DNA from 3 places in the Pseudobacter sp. genome. Region 1 is predicted to be linked to each of the others. Evidence: riboswitches for the same ligand, from Rfam matches in the RefSeq annotation. Region 1 holds a riboswitch; each other region holds the start of a gene.
What was found. A riboswitch is a leader RNA that binds a small molecule or an ion and turns the genes downstream of it on or off. The one in region 1 is predicted to bind cobalamin.
Positions count from the first base shown of each region.

Region 2: it holds a riboswitch for cobalamin, as region 1 does, so the genes downstream of both, ACTHMC_RS04355 (TonB-dependent receptor plug domain-containing protein) here and ACTHMC_RS22205 (TonB-dependent receptor) in region 1, are expected to answer to the same signal.
Region 3: it holds a riboswitch for cobalamin, as region 1 does, so the genes downstream of both, ACTHMC_RS16475 (ribonucleoside-diphosphate reductase small subunit) here and ACTHMC_RS22205 (TonB-dependent receptor) in region 1, are expected to answer to the same signal.

Region 1 is NZ_JBQCGW010000255.1:150-7,534, reverse strand. Features, by position in the region: gene ACTHMC_RS22210 (YncE family protein) at 1-263, opposite strand, end outside; gene ACTHMC_RS22205 (TonB-dependent receptor) at 344-2,413, opposite strand; cobalamin riboswitch at 2,518-2,725, opposite strand; gene ACTHMC_RS22200 (hypothetical protein) at 2,803-3,333, opposite strand; gene ACTHMC_RS22195 (tetratricopeptide repeat protein) at 3,447-5,489, opposite strand; gene ACTHMC_RS22190 (hypothetical protein) at 5,500-6,750, opposite strand; gene ACTHMC_RS22185 (STAS domain-containing protein) at 6,750-7,070, opposite strand; partial or broken gene ACTHMC_RS22180 (hypothetical protein) at 7,051-7,385, opposite strand, start outside.
Region 2 is NZ_JBQCGW010000041.1:25,228-32,612, forward strand. Features, by position in the region: gene ACTHMC_RS04340 (trans-sulfuration enzyme family protein) at 1-691, opposite strand, end outside; gene ACTHMC_RS04345 (APC family permease) at 696-2,048, opposite strand; gene ACTHMC_RS04350 (TonB-dependent receptor) at 2,109-4,178, shown strand; cobalamin riboswitch at 4,209-4,421, shown strand; gene ACTHMC_RS04355 (TonB-dependent receptor plug domain-containing protein) at 4,544-6,424, shown strand; gene ACTHMC_RS04360 (DUF6580 family putative transport protein) at 6,446-7,027, shown strand; gene ACTHMC_RS04365 (ABC transporter substrate-binding protein) at 7,052-7,385, shown strand, end outside.
Region 3 is NZ_JBQCGW010000191.1:54-7,438, forward strand. Features, by position in the region: partial or broken gene ACTHMC_RS16470 (ribonucleotide reductase N-terminal alpha domain-containing protein) at 1-1,096, opposite strand, end outside; gene ACTHMC_RS16475 (ribonucleoside-diphosphate reductase small subunit) at 1,144-2,118, opposite strand; cobalamin riboswitch at 2,253-2,456, opposite strand; gene ppsA (phosphoenolpyruvate synthase) at 2,725-5,157, shown strand; gene ACTHMC_RS16485 (hypothetical protein) at 5,275-6,525, opposite strand; gene ACTHMC_RS16490 (DUF4270 family protein) at 6,533-7,385, opposite strand, start outside.

The DNA of each region.
Region 1 (7,385 bases):
GCATCCATCACTTCCACTTTATTACTGGCATTGATCACGGCGTAGAGCTTGCTTCCATAGATTGCGATATCATTGCCTACATCGCCCAGCTCTTTGGGAACGGTTGGATTCCTGGCTCCATAAATATTCCGCTGGAAAGTGCCGGTAGTGTAATCGAAATAATCAAGCGTACTTTTATTACTCCCCATATTGCCTTCGTTGAGCATATAGAATCCCAAAAAACCATTGCTGGAAGGAGGCTCCAGGGTAGTGTCTTCATTCATGAATACTTCTATATCCTTTCTGCAAGAGCAAGTCAACAGAACCAACAACAAAAGCACTATGAAGAATAACGGATCTTTTTTCATAGTTCAACGGATAAGATGATTTTATAATTACGTTTCGGCATGGGATAGTTTTGTACCACATCATAATCCTGGTTGAGCGCGTTGTTGAGCTCGCCGGCAATCCGGAAACGGAATCTTTTGTATGTAAGATCTTTGGATGCAGACAGATCGCTGGTGTACCAGGGCTGTTCGTAATTCTCTCGTATGTTGGCAGAATTGGTATATCGCTCACCTACATAGATAAAGCTGTAGTTCAATCGCCATGATTTATACTGTACACTTGAAATGATTGAACCGCTATGCCAGGGGATATAAGGGATCTGTCCTCCCCAGGTCATCTTTTGCAGTTCAATATTTTTCCGGATCGCAAAATCCTGTGCTTTCTGGTAAGTGTAGGTGACTCTTACATTCAGCCCGAGATCAGCAGGCAGGGCAAAAGCCATATCGGCCACCATATCGGTTCCTATGATTTCCACGTAGCCGTAATTCACCATCATCCAGCGATACATACCGCTGCCTTTGGGTACAGCTACTATTTTATCTGTAACCTGGTTGAAATAAAAATCAGAGGATAACTGCCATTCCCTCAACACTGACTCCGGAGAAATCTTACGATAGGCAAACCCGATATTATACTGATGCGTGTATTCAGGATTCAGGTTGATATTGCCTATATCAGTGTAGTACAGGTCGTTGAAAGTGGGCATCCGGAAAATATTCTTGTAAAAGGCCCTTACGTTGAAGTCCGCTTTGGGAAAGGGTTTAAAGGAAACGAAGAATGCAGGTGTCAGTTCTTTTTTTGAAGGAGCAGAAACGGCCGCTTCACCGGTTACCGTGTTACCCGCCGAAACTTCTTCTTTTATGAATGTCGCAAGCAAACTTGCCTGCAATTTGACCTTCCAGAATTCTGCGGCCCCGGCAAGTGCCACCAGGGAAGTGAGTCTTTTGGGAAATACAAAACCATCCAGGTTTGCAGTGAGCGTGTTGTACTGGAAGTCAGTAGATAAATTGATGCTGATCTTTTGTGTGAGATTGTATTTATTGGCAAGAGAAGCATACCATTCTTTCTGGTAGAACTTATTATCGATATAAAGCAGCGTGGTATCAGGGTTCAGAAACCGCATAAAATCATTGGCATACTTCGCGTTTACCTGGATATCGTAGCCACTGAGAATATTTTTCTGGAAGGAACCCTGTAAAAAGAAATTTCTGTCCCACTGTCTTTGGGAGCGCAGCCAAACATTGTTTACGATGGCGCCGGGTATTCCTCTTTCAGAATTATAGAAATAAGTCTTGACATTCCAGTACCCGCGCGTGATATTCCCAAACAATCCCGCCTCCAGTCTTTGTGCATTGATGTCTCCGTTTTCTCTGGTGGCTGTTGTATCCCAGGCGGTCTTTCGTGTTCCGCTCAACACTCTTCTGTAACGGAACGGATAACGCCCGGAAGAGTTCACGTATTCACCACTGAAGGAAGCGGCTAAACTATCGGTAAACTTATGCTCCAGTAATAAAGAAGGATTGATCAGATCAAAAGAGCCTGTTTTATAGACCGCTTTTACATTGGTGGTTTTTGCAGAATCGAAAGCAGGCCTTCGGCTGCGGATATAGATGGTGCCGGATGATGAGAAATCTCTGGCAGGTTGAAAGATATCGCTCTTCTGCCCGTTGTAAAGAGAGATGGACTCGATATTATCCATGGAAAACTTTCCAAGATCTATTTGTCCGTTCTGTGCGTTGCCCAGCTGGATGCCATCATAGAATACACCCATATGATTGGTGCCCATGCTGCGCATGTCCACAGTTTTGAGGCCACCGATCCCTCCATAATCTTTCACCTGCACGCCGGCAAAATAGCGAATGGCATCAGCTACCGAATAGCTGTTAAGGCTCTTCAGTTTTTCGCCGGAGAGTTTCTGAGAAGGGATCACTTCTCTGAATGGCGTTGCAGAAACTGTAACGCCGGGTAAGGTTTTGATGCGGCCGGTATCGATACGAGCAGCATCTTTCCGCGAATGCTGCGCATACGAATACCTGCCAAAAAATGCAAAAAACGCTATCAGCAACGTTTTTAATGCGTTTGACATATATCCAATAATTGATTGATTATGGATAGCTTACAGGATAAAAAACGAAAACACGTAGACCGGGTAAATGGTCGAATTTGTTTCAAGCCTCATCCTCGAAAGCTTAAAATCTATCTGCAGTGGCAGGTCTCCTGGCTTGTTCCCACTTTGAGCGGCCTTCCCGTTTTTGTTCACTAAAAACAGTGGCGTGTAGATTGTCAAAGTGTTATACAGAACTTACAGTAGCGGGTCTGCTCAGGTTTCGCACCTGATTCCCTTTTAATCCTGGCATCGTGAAATGAATGCCAGAAACCAATTGCAGCGCGAAAGTAATATAAAATAGTGAGAAGCCGGAGAGAAAGAGGATTGTGTAAAAAATACAAGGCAAAGAAGAGATGAATGTCAGTTGTTTATTTTTTCTTCAGAACGGCTTGTTGATAAGACCTGATATGATAACTGTCAACCTTCGGAGACTCCTCCGTTCCATTACCGCTGGTTGTTATTGCTTTTACAGGATAGGAGAAAAATTCCAGGTGTAGTTCGTCATTTTCCATCCAGTAGCTGTTGACAATAGTATTACCACTTACAGTAAAAGCTCCTGCAAGCTTGCCTCCTTTCCAGTACTGGTCAAGCCTGATGCCATTCACTTCATCTATCACCCAATGACCCTTTGCAGTGTCAATTGCTTTCAATAAATATGGCCGGCTGTCTTCAGAAGGCTTGCCGTAAATGATATGCCAGATGTATTGATCGATGCTATCTCTGGAAGGTTGGATATGCAATTCCATATCAACAATACGCGGATTGGCAGCGCCGTAAGAATACCAGTTGAGTTTGCCGTACCAGTGGCCGATAAAGTTTCCGGGGAATTTCGGCTGTGCCTGAGATTTGACAACAGTAAATGAGATAATAAGTGCCAGGATAAATGTACAGCGCTTCATGGTGAATATTTGTACAACAACATAGCGGTTTATATTTCATCTGGCAAGTCTGTTCGTTTGAACGGTAAAATAATGACCTTATCCGGGAAACGACAACAGCCAGTTCTTCCAGCTTACTTCATGCCTTTGTACCACTGCAGTAAGATGTATTTTATTTTAATTCCCATTTCCGAGTAAGTAAACCCTGCAACGGTTGAACTGGCGCTGTTACTGTGCAGAAAATAAGCAAGCACCTGGAAAGCAGGGGCAGGCTTGTACCCAAGTGTAACGTTAAAACGGTAAATAGCCTGACCGGATTCCTTATCGATCTTCTGAAAACCGCCTGCCACCAGAGCCTGGTACAGCCATTTCTTTCCCGGTATCTCGAGGTTTTCAACTGCACTGAACAATTCATAACTCCTGAATTGTTCCGGACTGAAATATTTTGCGGGTACCTGGTCATCAAAACGCAGCTGATTGTAATTGATCCCTGCTTTCCACACAGGATCTGTAAGAATATTATAATAGAGTGAGGCAAACAGCAGGCCGCGATTATTATGATCGCTGTAAGAGGTATAATAATATTGGGAAAACAAGCCGAGCTTTACCGGAGTGACCAGGTTATAGGTAAGTATATAATTATTCATGGTGATATTGCTGTTGATGAGGCTGGTAGTAAAATTCTGCACATCACTCCTGTAGCGAAGCTCTGCGGTATGCCAGCGTGCGAACTTCCATTCTGCAGCAATATCTGCGAGCAACTGATGTTTATTTTCCGTCCCGTTCAACTGGCTGCTGTTCAGGGCCCCATTCAACAACAGGCTTGAACTGACACGATACCTTAATCCCAGTGTATAATGTTCGTTGCTTGCATGCTGATCCGAATGCTTGTCTCGCGTGTGCCTGGCTCTGTAATCCATTGCCATCCTCAATCTCGGAACAATGTCAAATGCCACACCAACATGGTAATTATATGACTCATTGCCACCTTTATCTGTGCTGCGGAATCCGTCGGCGGTGATCGTGGGGGCGTGTCTGAGGCTGATCTTCTGCATGAATTCCCTGGCATCTTTCTGACCAGGATAATAGTGCAGGGTGGAATCCAGAAAGCTGTATGACTGCTGATCAAGTTCCCTGGCAAACAGTGCATCCGCCAGTCCCATATTTGCATCAAATGAAGTAGGTTGCTGCTGGAGTACGTTCCTGAACAGGAGTTCCGATTTGCCAAAGTTCTTCTGCCAGGCAAGCAGCATCGCCCTTTTCACTTGTATATCTGTACTTCGCGGGTAACCGGCTTCCAGTGAATCCAGCTCACGGAAAGCTGCTGCAAACTTCTCATTCCAACCCAGCGCCACCACCCTTCCCAGGCGTGCCCTGAGCATAGTGGACGTGTCTGAAGCCAACATCACAGCAGTATCAGCATAAACAAGGGATAGTTTCTTTTTCTTCTGAAGAAAAAGAATATAGGATATGCCAAGGGCCGCATCCACTGCCCGCTTCCTTTTTTGCAGCAGTTGCTTTTGAATAAACAAAGCTTCCCGGAATTTTTTGGTCATGGTGAGCAACTGCGCTTCTACGAACATAGTTTCCCCGTCTTCCGGAAAGTCCTTTAGGTTTTGCTGAAGATAGCTGGTTGCCTGATCGTATAAATTCAATTTCATCAGTTGGTCTGCCAGTGCAAGCCGGGTATATTTTCTGCTGACCATTGCATTAGCATTACCAGGCATTAGCCGCAAAGCTTTATCGATATGAACGAGGGCGGAATCGTATGACCGGATACCGGAAAGGGCATTGGCATATCCCAGCGTTGCCGGAAAGTTCTCGGGCTGTGTCAGCAACAAGTGATAGTATGCATTTTTAGCCTGCTCAAATTCCTTGTTCCACATCAATGCTTCTGCACTGTTGAGGAGGATCTCAAAATCACCAGGATACCTGATGAGCAAGCTATCAAAAATCTTTTTGGCTGTTTCCGGCTGGCCTGAAAGACCGATGGCCCTTCCATAACAAAGCCTGGCCGTGCGGTTACCGGGATCTTTTTGTAGATAATTCCCAAAGAACACAGCGGCAGCCGCAAACTCACCTTTCTCCAGCATTACATAGCCTGGCTGCAACGCATCCTGCGCGTGGCCGGAGAAAAAAAGTACAGAAAAGAATAAGACCAACAGGTGTTTTTTCATGAAATCAGATTCAGTTAATGCTCCTGGAAGTTTGTTTGTGGCCATGCTCATACATTGCCTGAACCATCATCAGCAGCAGGATCAACGCTGTCATCAGCCAGATCTGGATGTTAATCACCTGATCAAAGCTGTAATGGAACTTCCATATCAGCACCACCTGGCACAGTCCGGCAATTATGGTCAACCATACAGGCAACCTTCTGTTGAGGGATACATTGTAATACACGAAAACGTTGGCGCACGCAAAAAGTGCTGTGGCCAGTGAATATTTCCATAAATAGCCTGCTATGCCAAGATAAGGTTCACCAAACAATATCCTTACCATCCATTCAGGGAATAGCCAGGTGGCCACTACAATGCAACCACCAAGGCATGCCACTGTCAATAGTCCTCCGAAAAAGTACAACAGATGTGGCCTGCCTTCCTTCTCCAGCTTTATCACTAAAGGGAAAAGCAGTGTCACTACAGTCCAGGTACCGAAATAAACCAGTCTTCCTATCAGCGCCAGTGCCGCATACAGTCCTGCTTCCCCGGGCGGAAAAAAATGTTTTACCAGTATAACATCGCAATTATTGATGAGGATCTGACTGCATTCATACACCAGGATCAGCAGCAGGAAATGCCTGACTTCGGCTTTGTCTGTCAGTGCACCGGAAGCAGCTGGCAAATGAATTTGAGCAACCAGCCATGCCCCCAGCAATGAACCTGTTATAGCTAATGAAATACCGGTCAATCCCCAGTCAGCAGTTACTGCTATAACGGTGAGCATTAGCCGGAGCAGCATTTCAGCCTGGTAGGAAAAAGCCAGCCTTATGAATTTTCCTGTGCCCTGCAATGCACCCCGCTGAATGCTCATGAGCAGGTAAATGGGAACAGAGATACCCAGCACAGGAAAAATGGTCCATGAGCTGGTTTTGAAAAATGACTGCCAGTACAAAGAGGGCGCTGTCAAAAGAACGGCAATGATCAGGCCCCAGGCCCAGGCCTTTTTTTTCAGCCATGAGAGGTATCTGGCCAGTACTGCAGATTCAGCTTCAGCAGCATGCAGTGCCGCATACCTGGCAGCCGTCAGTTGAAAGGCCAGTGCCACAAATGACATCACCAACAGCAAGGTCACCAATAAACCTACCTCAGCAAATTTTTCCGGAGGCAACCATCGGCCCAGCAGGAGGTTTACCAGGTAGTTTCCAAGGTTTACCAAAATGGTGCTGATGAACAGCCATATTCCCTGAATGGCCGTTTTATTTCGTGCATCCGGCATCAAATCAATACCGGTTTAAACCATTTTTCCAATTTTGTGATCAACAGGATCTTATGTGCTTCACTCCTTCTCCTGATCCGTAGTTCCAGGGAAATACCGTTGTCTGATGCAGCCATCCAGGCCTGTACCAGCACATTGATTCCTGCAATATCAGTTTCAGTCACCTGCGTCATATCTATTATTACTTTTTCTGTATTATGCCGGCAGAAAGCCAATATGGCCTCTTTTTCCGAAAGTGCATTGACTGCAGTCAACTGAGAAGGCACGCGGTAGATATTCAAGGCCGGAGTGATTGTGTCATTATTCAGTTGATGAGGCATTTTGATGGTATTTAGATTTTGCAGGGTAGTTCCTGTAATGAGCCCAGATCTTCGTCAACTGCCCGACGATCTTTGCCGAGTCTTTCATGGACAGCTTTGACCCGTCGGCATGTATCCATCTTTTCAATGGCTGCTCGTAAATAAGTTGTTTCACCTCTTCCCTGCCATAGTTTTTTTTCATACGTAAGAAGATCTCCACATCAAACAACCAACGCGTAATGAAAGGTTCCCTGAACACCAGTTCAGCAGCATCCCTGCTCATTACTTTTGCGCCACATTGTGTATCCTGGAAATTCATACCCAGGATCAGCCGGA
Region 2 (7,385 bases), on a different contig from region 1:
ATACATGGTTCATCATCTGGCGGGAACCGGTGAGCACGCCGGCCACCACATCGCTGTGGCCGCCAATGTATTTGGTAGCGGACTGCAACGCCATATCGATCCCGAAATCCAGCGGCCGCTGGAATAACGGTGTGCAGTAACTGTTATCTATGATGGTGATGATCCCTTCGGATCTGGCCAGTTCGGCCACTGCCCGGAGATCCTGCAGAGCAAAGTCCCAGCTATTGGGCGATTCCAGGTATATGATCTTTGTGGAAGGCAGGATGGCGCGCTCAAAGGCTTCTATCTCCCTGCCATCCACATACGTTGTTGCCACACCAAAACGGGGCAGCACCTGGTCAAAGAGTTTCTGAGCCCAGCCATAAGGCCGGTTCACGGAAACGATATGATCCCCGCTCTGCACATTCGCAAAAACCGAAGCAAAGATTGCGGATGACCCGCTATTCAATACCAGGCAGTCTTCTGCATTGTCGAGCGCTGCCAGTTTTTTACGCAGGATATTCACCGTTGGGTTCATCCCCTTGCTGTAGATAAGGGCATTAAACTCGTCTTCGAATGCCTGTCTCAGGTCAGCCACTTTTTTATAAGCGAAATTGCTGGTCTGCACAATCGGCGGGGCCACGGCATGGAAATAATCTTCCCTGTCTTCCCCCAGTTCATTGAGGATATATGAAATATCAGGTGGTAACATGATGTCAGGTTTGCTGGGCGCTTTCTGTAGTGTCTGGCTTTCCAGGTTTGCGCGTTACAAAATAAAGGACAATAAAAGTAAGCAATACCCCTATTCCGATCAGTGCAGTTTTCGGTTTGTCTATTGCAATGCTGATCCCCACAAAACTATAGGCCAGGATGAAGATAATGGGCTGCAACGGGTATAGCTTCATGGTATAGATACCGGTACCGTCCAGATGTTTGGTGCGCTTCCTCAATTTAAAGATGGCGCCGGCAGACATGGCCATGCCGAAGCAATCCAGGAAAATGGTGAAACTGAGTATCTCGTTGAAGGTTTTTGCAAAGAAGAGTACCACGATACAGGTTGCGGCGAAAACAGTGAGCGAAGTGATGAGCACTTCTTTTTTCTCCGTTTGCTTTTTGAAGATGGCCGGCAGTACCCCGTCGTCGCTCATGGCATACATCACACGCGGATTGCTGAGCAGCAGCACATTCACATAGGCCAGTACGGAAAGAAAAAGCAGTCCGGAGAATACCAGCGATCCGGTTGGACCAAACATTTTTTCAGCCACTACAGATGCAATCTCATTAGTGGTTTTCAGCTGCTCAAATCCTATCAGTTTATAATAACTGAAGTTCACTGCCAGGTACAGCACAATGATGGTAGTGATGCCGATGAAAATTCCTTTCGGCACATTTCGCGAAGCATTTTTCACTTCATGCCCAAAGTTTATGCTCTGCTGGTAACCACCATAGGTAAACGAGATGGCTACCAGGCAAAGCCCGAAGGACCGGATACTGTCGCCCCATGAGTGTTCCGTTGCAGCTACCGCTACAGGAGCGGACTCCACGTAGAGACTGGGAAAGCAGAGTGCGGCAATCAGCAGCAGCACCATGCTGATCTTGATCAGCATGAGCACGTTCTGTGTGCGCGAACTCATTTTCAATCCCATGAGGTTGACCCCATAAAATATAACGATGGCGATAATGGCGATGATCACTTTGGTGGTATCCGTTGCAGGTGCATTGAAGAGTACGCGGCTGATATAACCGGAACCGATCAATGCCACGGCAGACACGGATGCCGCATTGCTCACCAGTATGATACAATTGATAGAGAAGGCCAGTGACGGATGATACGCATAAGAGAATATCTTATAGTATCCACCGGTAACCGGATGACGGGATCCGATCTCAGCATAGGTAAGGGCTCCGCACAATGCAACCAATCCTCCCACAATCCACCCTGCAAAGAAAATTCCCGGCGTGAGCGCATCCTTGGCGGAATCGGTGGCAGCACGGAAGATGCCCATACCGATCACCAGGCCGATAACAATCATGGTAAGATCGAATAAACCAAGTTTGGAAGACTTCATGTTTGGAAGATAAAAAATATTTGCCGTTCATTTCACGTAAATTCGGGTATCCTCTCCAATATGAAATACTTACTTACAGCTCTGATACTTGTTTGCGTTTTTTTGCGTGTTGCAGCACAGACGGGCGCTTCCAATGATTCGGCCCGGACGTTACAGGAAGTGGAGGTCCGCGCATACGGACAAAACCGCCAGTTGAAGGAAACCGGAATGGCCATCAGCGTAATTACTCCCGCACAACTTGACCGCTACAATAATATGAGTATCCTTCCTGCCATCAATGCCACGCCCGGCGTGCGTATGGAGGAAAGAAGCCCTGGCAGCTACCGCCTGAATATCCGTGGCAGCAGCCTTCGTTCGCCCTTTGGTGTACGCAATGTAAAAGTGTACTGGAATGGCATTCCATTCACCGATCCTGGCGGCAGTACCTATCTCAACCAGTTCAGTTTTTACAATATCAGGAATATCGAGATCGTGCGAGGACCTGCCAGCAGTTTGTATGGTGCAGGTACCGGTGGGGCTTTACTGCTTAGCAGCAAACCGGCGGATTTCAAGGCTGGCGCCTATATCGGTTATGCAGGTGGCAGTTACGGTATGCTCAACCTGAATGCGCAGTTGAGGCTGGGCAATGCAGCCCGCAACAATACAATCAGCTATTCCCGGCAATCGGGTGATGGTTACCGTGATCATACCTCATTCAGGAGGGATATGGCCAGCTGGGAATCGCAGCTCAGTTTCAATGAACGCCAGAGCCTTCAAACCTCCGTGCTGTACGGCGATCTTTATTACCAGACACCAGGGGCGCTCACCAAAAATGAATTTCTTGCCAACCCGCGCGGGGCAAGGCCCGCAGCCGGTGCTTTCCCGGGAGCAGACCAGGCGCAGGCAGGCATCCGCCAGCAGACCTTCCTGGCAGGCATCACACATAATTACCGGTTCAGTGATGTTTTTCAGAATACCAGCACCGTATATGGCGCATTCAGTCAGCTGAAGAATCCCACTTTCCGCAATTATGAAAAAAGATCAGAACCGCACTTTGGCGGGAGGACTGTTTTCACCTGGAACAAACAACTGAACAGTACTGCACAGCTGACCGCATTGGCAGGCGCAGAAGCACAACGTGGCTTCTTCAACACAAAAACATTTGCCAACAATAATGGTAACCCTGCCGCCCTGCAAACTGACGACGAGATCAGCAACTGGCTCTACTCCGTGTTTGCACAGGCCGAATTGCAGCTGCAATCAGGCACAAGCATTCAGGCAGGACTGAGCAGCAACAAATCATCTATCAGTATCCAACGTTTATCCTCACCTGAACTTGCCACTCAGAAGAGAACATACAATAACGAGTGGGCGCCGCGCGTGGCCATCTCTCAAAAAATAATTCCACAACTGCTGGTATATGCCAGTGTCAGCAAAGGATTCTCCTCTCCCACTTCACAGGAAGTACTGCCAAGCACCACGGTGATCAATACAAACCTGAATGCCGAGCATGGTGTGAGTTATGAAGCAGGCGTTAAAAGCAACTGGCTGAACAATGCATTGTATATCGAAGTGAATGCATTCCGTTACGAGCTCCAGGATGCCATCGTACAGAGACGTGACCAGAGTGGTGCCGACTTTTTCGAGAATGCCGGCACTACCAGGCAGGAAGGGATCGAATCACAGCTGCGGTACAATTTCGTCCCCAAATCAAAAGGTTTCGTTTCCGGCTTACAACTCTGGGGCAGCCATACCTGGTACTTCTTCAAATACCGCAACTTCAAACAACTGACCACCGACCTAAGCGGAAAGGCCCTCCCCGGGGTGGCACCGCATACCGTTGCTGCGGGGCTGGACCTGAATACCAAACCCGGCATTTACACCAATATCACCTGGTTCTACAGCGATCCTGTTCCGCTGAATGATGCCAATGCGGATTTTGCCAGCGCTTATCAGCTGACCGGTATCAGGGCCGGATGGCGCAAAAACTTCGGTTCTAAGATCAACGCCGATCTCTTCGCAGGCGTTGATAACCTGTTTGATACGGAGTACAGCCTGGGCAACGATATCAATGCGTCCGGCGGACGTTACTACAATACAGCTCCGGGTGTTAACTACTTCGGAGGCCTCACATTACGATATAGTTGGTAAAATCATTTTGGCTGTAACTGCCACAAGCCTACATTTGCGCCAGTAATTGGTTTCCGGGGCCATCATTGGTCCCAGGATTAAAAGGGAAACCGGTGTAATTCCGGTGCTATCCCCGTAGCTGTAAGTTGCAGATGCAGTGTTAACCCTGTATCAATGTTCAATCTTCATACCACTGTCTTAGTTTGATGGGAAGGTGTTGAACAGGCAACAAGCCAGAAGACCTGCCAGTTGCCTGTAATAACATCAGCGAGCTTTCGGGTGAAAAGCCGGGATGAAATGAGTGCATTCAACTGCACTACCTCACATTTCATTTCAGTAATGAATTAATTTCCGAAGGTTCATAGTTCTCAAAACAAACTACGAACATGAACAAGAAACTTCTCTCCCTTGCGGCCCTGCTTGCTGCTATGCATGCCAGTGCGCAAGACTCCACCGCCAAAAAGCAACTTGACGAAGTGGTGGTGACTGCCTCTAAGTACGAACGCAAAGCCTCAGAAACCGGTAAGGTGATCACTGTGATCGACAGAACTGTTATCGACAGAAGCCTGGGTAAAGACCTCTCACAATTGCTGACAGAACAGGCCGGCCTGATCATCAATGGCGCTACCAGCAACCCTGGGAAAGACAAATCAGTATTTCTCCGCGGCGCATCTTCCGATTATACCGTGATCCTGGTTAACGGCATTCCTGTTTCCGATCCTACCGGTGTTGGCGGGGCCTTCGACCTCCGTCTCTTCCCGCTGGAACAGATCGAAAGGATCGAGATCCTCAAAGGTGCTCAATCCACGCTCTATGGATCCGATGCCATTGCAGGCGTTATCAATATCATTACCCGTAAAGGCGGCAGCAAACCTGCGGAGCTTTTCGGTAATATCGCTTTCGGCTCTTACAATACATTCAATGCAAGTGCAGGCCTGACGGGTTCAGCGGACAAACTGCGTTACAATATCGGGTATATGCACCATGAGTCCCGCGGCATCTCAGAAGCACTGGATACCAATGCAGTGAAAACCTTCGACAAAGACGGTTTTCTGCGTAACTCCTTCAATGTAGACATCGATGGAGAAGTGCTCAGCAACCTGCATGTAATGCCTTTCTTCCGTTACTCCTATTTCCGTGGCGGATATGATGGCGGTTCTTTCCTGGATGCCAACTATAATTTCCAGACCAGCGCACTGACTGCCGGTACAAGGGTCAACTACAAACTGAAAGACGTACAGCTGACCGGTCAGTACCAGTACAATAAAGTTGACCGCAGGTATGATGCCTATCCCTTTGATGGCAATACACAGCTGGCCGAAGTATTCGGTCAATACAACATCAACAAATATGTGCAGGTGCTTGCCGGTGTGGATTACAGATATCAGCAGGTCCTCAACAAGAGCATGACGCCCGCTGATCCTACCATCGATATCACCAGCCCTTATGCATCGGTATTCCTGAAAAACCTGGGCGGCTTCTACCTGGAAGCAGGCGGCCGCCACAATAAGCATAGCAAGTATGGTAAAAACTGGACCTATAGTTTCAATCCATCATACCTGATCAACCAGAATATCAAGGTGTTTGCCAACCTGGCGTCTGCCTTCAAAGCGCCTACCCTGGAATCACTGTATGGCACGTACGGCGCCAATCCTGATCTGAAGCCTGAAAAGTCAACAACCTATGAAGGTGGTGTACAGGCATCTTTCTTCAATAACCTCATCGATGCACGTGTAGTGTATTTCAACAGGGAAGTGAAGGATGTGATCGTATTCAGAACTTCTCCAAGCGCCATGCTGATGAACTTCAACAAACAGAAAGACCATGGTTTTGAAGTGGAGCCAACCATCAATATCAATAAAGACCTGCAGGTGAAACTGTATTACACCTTCCTGGAAGGAGACCTGCATACCACTACTGGCGGAGGCAAAGACACTTCATACAACAATCTTATCCGCAGACCAAAGCATAGCTTCGGTGGTACCATCGCTTACAGCGTTACCAAAAACCTGTTTGTAAGCACCACTGTTTACAACTATGGTAAGCGTTACGATCTGGCATTCGACAACAATCCTCCTTACGGATCCATCCAGGTTGACCTGGCTTCTTACACCCTCTGGAATGCATATGCGGAATACCGTTTGTTGAACAATCGTATCCGTATATTTGCTGACCTGAAGAATATCACGAATGCCAAATACCAGGAAGTGTATGGATATGGCACACAAGGCACCAATATCACCGCTGGTCTGGCAGTAAGGTTATAAACTCATAAAACAGAAACGAACATGTCATTGAAACAAATCAATCCGCGCAACACTGTACTGTTTGCATTTATGATGGTGGTTGCCCTGATGAGGATCATCCTGAGCTCGGAAGCTCCCATGAACCCGATCGCCACATTCACACCCCTGGGCGCTATGGCCCTGTTTGGAGGCGCTTATTTCAATAACAGGGTGAAATCGGTTCTATTCCCTGTGCTCACTCTCTGGATGAGCGATATCATCCTCAACCGTTTTGTTTACTATAATGAATGGCGCTTCTTTTATGAAGGTTTCTACTGGACCTATATCTCGTATGCACTGATGGCAGTGGCTTCCAGGTTCATCATCCGTAAAGTGACCGTGAGCAATGTGATCATTGCTTCCCTGGTGGCTACCCTGATCCACTGGATCGGTACCAGCCCCGGTTGCTTCCTGATCGAGAACAGCATGTATCCCAAAACACTGGCAGGATATTTTACCAGCCTGGTGGCAGCCATCCCTTATGAAAGGAATTTCCTGGCAGGCACACTGGTGTACAGTGTTGTTCTGTTCGGAGGTTTTGAGCTGCTGCAACGCAGGTACAGTGCATTGCGACTGGCACATTAATTTCAAATCTTTCAATACAGCATCATGACCGCCTCTTCTTTTCTACCCGCCGCCACGCAGATGATCTACGATATGCAATTGCAGCATATGCTGCAGGGCATTACGTTTGAGTGTCCCCCGCAGGCGCTGGCCGAGAAAACAAAAGTGGTGCGTTGTGTGCTGGAAGGCAAGCAATACAGCAGTATCGAAATCGACAGGATCTTCTCTGCCTCCAAGGCACAGGGCAAAAGCCTCTACTATGTGGATGAGCAGGCCCTTGGTGAGATCGCACCCGATGTGATCTTCACCCAGGATGTATGTGAGGTTTGTCAGATCGATACTGCCTGTACGGCTGCTGCCGTGGCTAACCTGGATAAGC
Region 3 (7,385 bases), on a different contig from region 1:
CTTCACCCCAGCATTCGTGGAGGCCTGGTGCTTCGTGCGGGCAGAAAAGGCTCCAGTCTCCGTTCTCTTCCACACGTTTCATGAAGAGATCCGGGATCCAGAGGGCGTAGAAGAGGTCGCGTGCGCGGAGCTCTTCCTTACCGTGGTTCTTGCGGAGGTCCAGGAATTCGAATACATCTGCATGCCAGGGTTCCAGGTAAATGGCGAAAGCGCCTTTGCGTTTGCCGCCGCCCTGGTCAACGTAGCGGGCAGTATCGTTGTACACGCGGAGCATGGGAATGATACCGTTGCTGGTGCCGTTGGTGCCTCCGATATAGGAGCCGGTGGCGCGGATGCCGTGGATAGAAAGACCGATACCGCCTGCGCTCTGGGAGATCTTGGCAGTTTGTTTCAGGGTGTCGTAGATGCCGTCGATGCTATCGTCCTTCATAGTGAGGAGGAAGCAGGAGCTCATCTGTGGTTTGGGGGTACCTGCATTGAAGAGGGTGGGCGTGGCATGTGTGAACCAGCGCTCGCTCATCATATGGTAGGTTTTGATAGCGGCTTCGATATCCTGTTTGTGGATGCCGATGGCTACGCGCATGTACATATGCTGCGGTCGTTCTGCTACTTTGCCGTCAACCTTGAGGAGGTAGGATTTCTCCAGGGTCTTGAAGCCGAAGTAGTCGAATGCATAATCGCGGTCGTAGATAATGGTGGAGTCGAGCAGCTCATGATTCTGCCGGATCACTTCCCATACATCGTCTGCAAGGAGAGGAGCGGCTTTGCCGGCTTTGGCGTCCCTGCATTCGTAGAGGAGCTTCATGGTTTCAGAGAAGCTCTTGATGGTATTTTTGTGCAGGTTGCTGATGGCGATGCGGCTGGCGAGCAGTGCATAATCAGGGTGCTTCACGGTGAGTGAAGCGGCAGTTTCTGCAGCGAGGTTGTCAAGTTCGGTGGTGGTAACGCCATCGTAGAGCCCTTCGATCACTTTCTTTGCCACGTCGATGGAGTTCACGAAGCGCCTGTCCAGACCATAGCAGAGTTTTTCAACGCGTGCTGTGATCTTGTCGAATTTGACAGATTCTTTTTTTCCGTTTCTTTTAACTACAAACATGATGCTGAATATTAATGGTGGTAGTAAGTATTAGTAATAATGGGTGCTTAGAAATCTTCTTCAAGCGTGAAGGTGTTGGCATCTTTTCCGCCGCCCATGACACCTGACTTCTGGTAATCGCCCACGCGTTTTTCGAAGAAGTTTGTTTTCCCTTCGAGGGAGATCATTTCCATGAAGTCGAAGGGGTTGGCGGTGTTGAACATCTTTTCACATCCCAGTTCCTGGAGCCAGCGGTCTGCAACGAATTCGATGTATTGCTGCATCAGTTTGGCGTTCATGCCGATGAGGTCAACGGGCAGAGCTTCAGTGATGAATTCTTTTTCGATGCGTACGGCGTCTCCGATGATCTTGTACACTTCTTCTTTAGGCAGCTGATTGCTGAGCATGCTGTAAAGAAGACAGGCGAATTCGCAATGGAGGCCTTCATCGCGGCTGATGAGCTCGTTGGAGAAGGTGAGGCCTGGCATGAGGCCGCGTTTCTTCATCCAGAAGATGGAGCAGAAGGAGCCGGAGAAGAAGATGCCTTCAACGGCAGCGAATGCCACCAGTCTTTCAGCGAAGGAGCCGTTCTCGATCCAGCGGAGAGCCCATTCGGCTTTCTTTTTCACTGCGGGAACAGTATCGATAGCATGGAAAAGGTGATATTTTTCCTGCGGGTCTTTGATATAAGTGTCGATGAGGAGGGCATAGGTCTCAGAATGGATATTTTCCATCATGATCTGGAAACCGTAAAAGCAGCGTGCTTCGGGCAGTTGCACTTCAGACATGAAGTTAACGGCCAGGTTTTCGTTTACAATGCCGTCGCTGGCTGCGAAGAATGCAAGTACATGTGAAATGAAATGGCGTTCGCCATCGTTCAGGGAAGCCCAGTCTTTCAGGTCTCCGCTCAGGTCAATCTCTTCGGCTGTCCAGAAACTGGCTTCATGCTTCTTGTACATTTCCCAAACTCTGGGATAGTTGATGGGAAGGATCACAAAGCGGTCTTTGTTTTCCTGTAAAAGAATCTCGTTTTCGTGTTGCATACTATCGCTTTTTAATTCACATTTAATGATCGCAGAAAAGGTAAGAGACAGCGATAATATGCCCTCTACTTCATTCCTGGAATAAAGTACAGGCACTTATCATAATTATGCATTTACCTTTAATGCGAAGGATTCAGCACAGATCATACCGGGCAGGTATCCTGACTTGTTTTTAGTCCCCATTCTGAGTGCGGGACCACCGGAGCTCCCATTGCCACAGGTGTGGTGGCGATGCCGGTGAACTTACAGTTGCGCAACAGTCCATGACTTACACATGGTTCCCCTGAATTCTCCCGGAGGCTGCGAACAGGTCCGGGAACCGGTACAAATTGCGTACAAGAGCGACTGCAAACGTAGTATCAGGGGGGGCGTTTTCCAATTTAACTTAATCACAGGATGTGTATAATTAATGGGGATTATATGGAAGTACAGGAATGATGCGGCTTGCGTCCGGCAAGTGCTTACAGCCCCTAGAATTAACCTTTGTTAACGCGTCTGCAATACACATTAAAAATATTGTTGATAAGTTCTACCGTATACAAACGTTCGTTACCTACTTTTGGATTGCCAAACAGATCCTGACATCAGACAACCATTTTTTTGAAGATGAAAACAACCAGCAACATCCTGCTATTGCATGAAGTTGGCATTCACGACATCGACACAGTCGGTGGAAAGAATGCCTCCCTGGGCGAGATGCTACAAAACCTCACCAATCTTGGTGTAAACATTCCCGGAGGTTTTGTCATCACAGTGAACGCCTACAATGAGTTCATTAAATTCAACAACCTCGATTCCACCATCCGGGCCCTGGTGAAAGAGATCGATTACAACAATGTGGAATCGCTTCGCCGCGCCGGCCTGCAGATCCGTAACCTCGTGCGTAACGCCAGGTTTCCACCGGAACTGGGTCAGCAGATCATTGAAGCCTACTACACGCTCTCTGCAAAGTATGACCAGCAAGGTACAGACGTAGCCGTGCGCTCCTCAGCCACTGCAGAAGACCTTCCCGATGCATCCTTTGCAGGACAGCAGGAAACCTATCTGAACGTACGTGGACCAGCCGCACTCATCGACGCCGTGCGTAACTGCTTCGCCTCTCTCTTTACCGACCGCGCTATCAGCTACCGCGAAACATTCAAGTACGACCACTTCCTGGTTGGCCTGTCCGTTTGCGTACAGAAGATGGTCCGCTCGGATCTCGGCAGCTCAGGCGTTGCCTTCTCACTGGATACCGAAAGCGGCTTCAAAGACGTGATCGTGATCAACGGCTCCTACGGCCTCGGTGAAATGGTAGTACAGGGAAGCGTATCACCCGACGAATTCCTCGTATTCAAGCCCACACTCGAAAAAGGATACAAATCCATTATCGAGAAAAAGCTCGGCATTAAAGACCAGAAAATGGTGTACGGTGATGACCCCGATGAACGTGTGCGCATCATCCCTACCGAAAGATCAGCACAGTACCGTTTCTGCCTCTCCGACGAGAATATCCTTAAACTCGCAGGTTGGGTGGCCATCATCGAACAGTACTACAGCAAGATCAAGAATTACTGGTGCCCTATGGACGTGGAATGGGCGCTGGACGGCCTCTCACAGGAACTCTTCATTGTGCAGGCACGCCCGGAAACCATCCATTCCCGCAAAAAGCACAATACCATCACTGAATATGTGATGAAGAACAAACCCGGGGACATTAAACCCATCGTAAAGGGAATTGCCGTAGGCGATAAGATCGGCGCCGGCAAGGTAAGCATCATGTTCTCCCTCGACAAACGCGTTGAAGAAGGACATGAGTTCAAAGAAGGCGATGTACTGGTTACCGACATGACCGATCCCGACTGGGAGCCGATCATGAAGAAAGCCTCCGCCATCGTTACCAATAAAGGAGGCAGGACATGTCACGCCGCTATCGTTGCGCGCGAAATGGGCGTCCCCGCTATCGTTGGTTGCGGCAACGCTACCGATATCCTCCAGGAAGGTCAGGAGATCACTATCTCCTGCGCCGAAGGCGATGAGGGTTTTGTATACAACGGTAAAATGGATTACGAAGTAACGGAAACCTCCCTCGATGATCTGCCGCAAACAGATACAGCACTCATGCTGAACGTGGCTTCACCGGCACTGGCATTCCGCTTCTCGCATATCCCTAACCGTGGTGTTGGCCTGGCTCGTGAAGAGTTCATCATCAACAATTATATCGGCGTTCACCCGCTGGCACTGATGCAGCACCGTGATCTGAACGATCCGGAACTCACCCGCAGCATCGAAAAGCTGATCAAAGGATATCAGAACGAAGAAGAATTCTTCATCCGCAAACTTTCATACGGCATCGCCAAGATCGCTTCGGCTTTCTACCCGAACAAGGTGATCGTTCGTTTCTCCGACTTCAAGAGCAACGAATATTTCAACCTGCTCGGTGGCAAACATTTCGAGCCACATGAAGAGAATCCGATGATCGGATGGCGCGGCGCCTCCCGCTATTACTCTGATGCCTATAAACCCGCATTCGGACTGGAATGTAAAGCTATCCAGCGCGTACGCGAAGAAATGGGCCTCTCCAATGTAGTAGTGATGATCCCTTTCTGCAGAACCGTATCGGAGCTGCTGAAAGTGAAAGAAACTATGAAGGAATTCGGATTGGTACAGGGTAAAGACGGTCTCGAGATCTACCTCATGGCCGAGCTGCCTTCCAATATCCTGATGGCGCGCGAATTCGCCGAGCATATCGACGGATTCTCCATCGGTTCCAACGACCTCACCCAGCTCACCCTGGGGCTCGATCGTGATTCCGCACTCGTGGCACATCTCTACGATGAACGCAACGACGCTGTGAAAAGAATGATCAGCATGCTCATCGACACCGCCAAAGAATGCAAGGTGAAAGTAGGCATCTGTGGTCAGGGACCTTCCGATTTCCCGGACTTTGCACAATTCCTGGTGGAAAAGGGGATCGACAGTATCTCCGTAACACCGGACTCCGTGATCAAAACAATCAAAGCCATCAGCGCTATTGAATCAACAGCTGCTGTGGTTTAATAATACGGATCCGCAAAAAAAGAAGCAGGGGCTCACCACAAAAGGTGAGCCCCTGTTTTATTTCGCAGTGCCCAGTCGCCCGCGTCCCCGCGAGTGACGGCAGCACACCAACATTCATCAATCATACTTTCTTCCCTTCGAGTACAAAAACTCCCGGAAAGAAAACCGGAAACTCAACTGCACAAAGGTTTCTTTGATGAGGTTGTTGGTTACGGTACCACGCTGTCCCGCTTCCAATGCCAGCCCGTAACTCATTTTGCCACCCAGGTAACCGCCATAACTAATGGTGGCGCCAACCTCATCGATAGGAGTATTGTTCACACGCAGGTAGCTCCTGTTGAAATAGCCGCCTACCTGCACATAGCTTTTTTCAAATTGCATATTCCATTGCTCCACCAGGTTGGAGACCTGCACGCCGGCTGCAATCCTGTAACTGTTGATCGTGCTCCAGTTTGAACCCCTTACCGGATCAGCGGCCCAGTCCTGGTAGGTATAATCCACCGAATAGGTAGTGCGTCCCTTGCTGGTCAGCGCCAGACCCAGGTCAAAGGTCATAGGTAAAGTGAAATGATCATTCGCCAGTATCTCTTCCTTCCTGATAGTGCTGCTTCCCTGGGTAATCGTAACGCTTCTTTCCCTGTTCAGGTCTGTCTTTGCCGCAAACTTCCCGCCTAAAGAATATTTCCAGTTCCTGCTCAGTTTTCCAAAGTAAATGGCGCCATATTCAAAGCGGAATTTGCTGTAGTAATCTTTCTTTTTTGTTTCGATGGGCTCCGTGGAATAGCTGGTCTGTAATTGTTCTGTCTGGTTTACAGATCCCGTCAGTATGGAGGTCCGAAGCCCCAGTGCAAGGTGCCTGCCCACATTGAAAGCATTGTTCCAGCTCACATTGTACACACCTCCATCTCCCTCATAAAGGGCATCATAATTTTCAGTGCTGCCTTCTATATTCAGTTTGGATCGATAAGAATAGTTCACGTAACTGTAGGGCATGAGACTGATGCCGGAAGTCCAGAAACTGTTCAGCTTAATGCCCACGGAAAAGTTCTTGATGAAGAGATCGCGACCGGTATTATTATCGCTGGTAATGGGTGTGCCTGCATAGCTCACTGTTTTTGCCGTAAGGCTTGCATTGCCCAGGAATACGCTTCTGTCGAGGCCCGCCAGCGACGCAGGATTCTTATTGAGCAAATGAAAGCCCGAGCTCATCAGAGCGGTACCGGAATTTCCCATGCCAGCCGTTTTATCATAGAACCTGTGCTCTATATCTCCGATACCATAAGTGGAGTAGGGGGAGTTGATGCTTTGCGCCCGGGAATGGATAGCGGTGATCATCAGTATGGAGAATGCTGTAAATCTGTATTGCATAAATGGGTTATTCAGTAGTGGTCAAAAGCGTGAGTTTCAGCTGGGTGATCCATTTCGGGTTTTGTTTGTTGCCGATCACGGCCCTGTTGAGCAGTTTGGTGGTACCCGGACTTTCCTCCAGCATGTACAATCCCATTTCTGCGCTATTGTTCTGCGTCAGCAGATACGCGATATAATGTGTTATATCGAAAGTGTAACTGGTATTGAGCCTGTATACATCATCGATATAGGGAGAAGCGGCCAGCGTGGCTTCGCCGGTAATATCAGTCAGGTTTTCGCCGATGATATTGGTGGCATTGGTCTGCGCCACAAATAATGTTTTCGGCAATGGAAAAGTATACTGGTCAAAGCTTCCTTCCACCGGCTTCAATATAAGTTGAGCTGATAACAACTGTATGGTTTTTCCGATGGTTTTAATATCCTGCAATGCCGGGAACTTCACTTTCAGCATTACACCGGTGCCCGTCTGCGTGTAAGCGACAGGATTGCTTTCATCGGGATAAAACTCTTCCTGCCCGTCCTGTTTTTTCTCCAGCGGTGTACCTGTTCTGTTTGTCAGGAGTTGATTGAACTGGTATTCACTTCTTGTCGGGTAAAAGTTGATCGTATGTTTTTCATAATAAGGCCAGGTGGTGTGATAATGTATCCTCATCACGGTGCTGCTATCGGTTTTGAATGAATACACCGCCCCGTTATTATTCGCATTCACTTTAATGGTGATGCCTTTCAGATAATTCAGGAACGACCCGGCATCCTGAAAAGCCGCATCCTTATCCCTGATCTTCTGAAACATTTCTGCGCCTTTGTTATCTGCGAGTTTAAAATACAATGAATCTCTGGATGGGCTCAGAGAGCGGCTT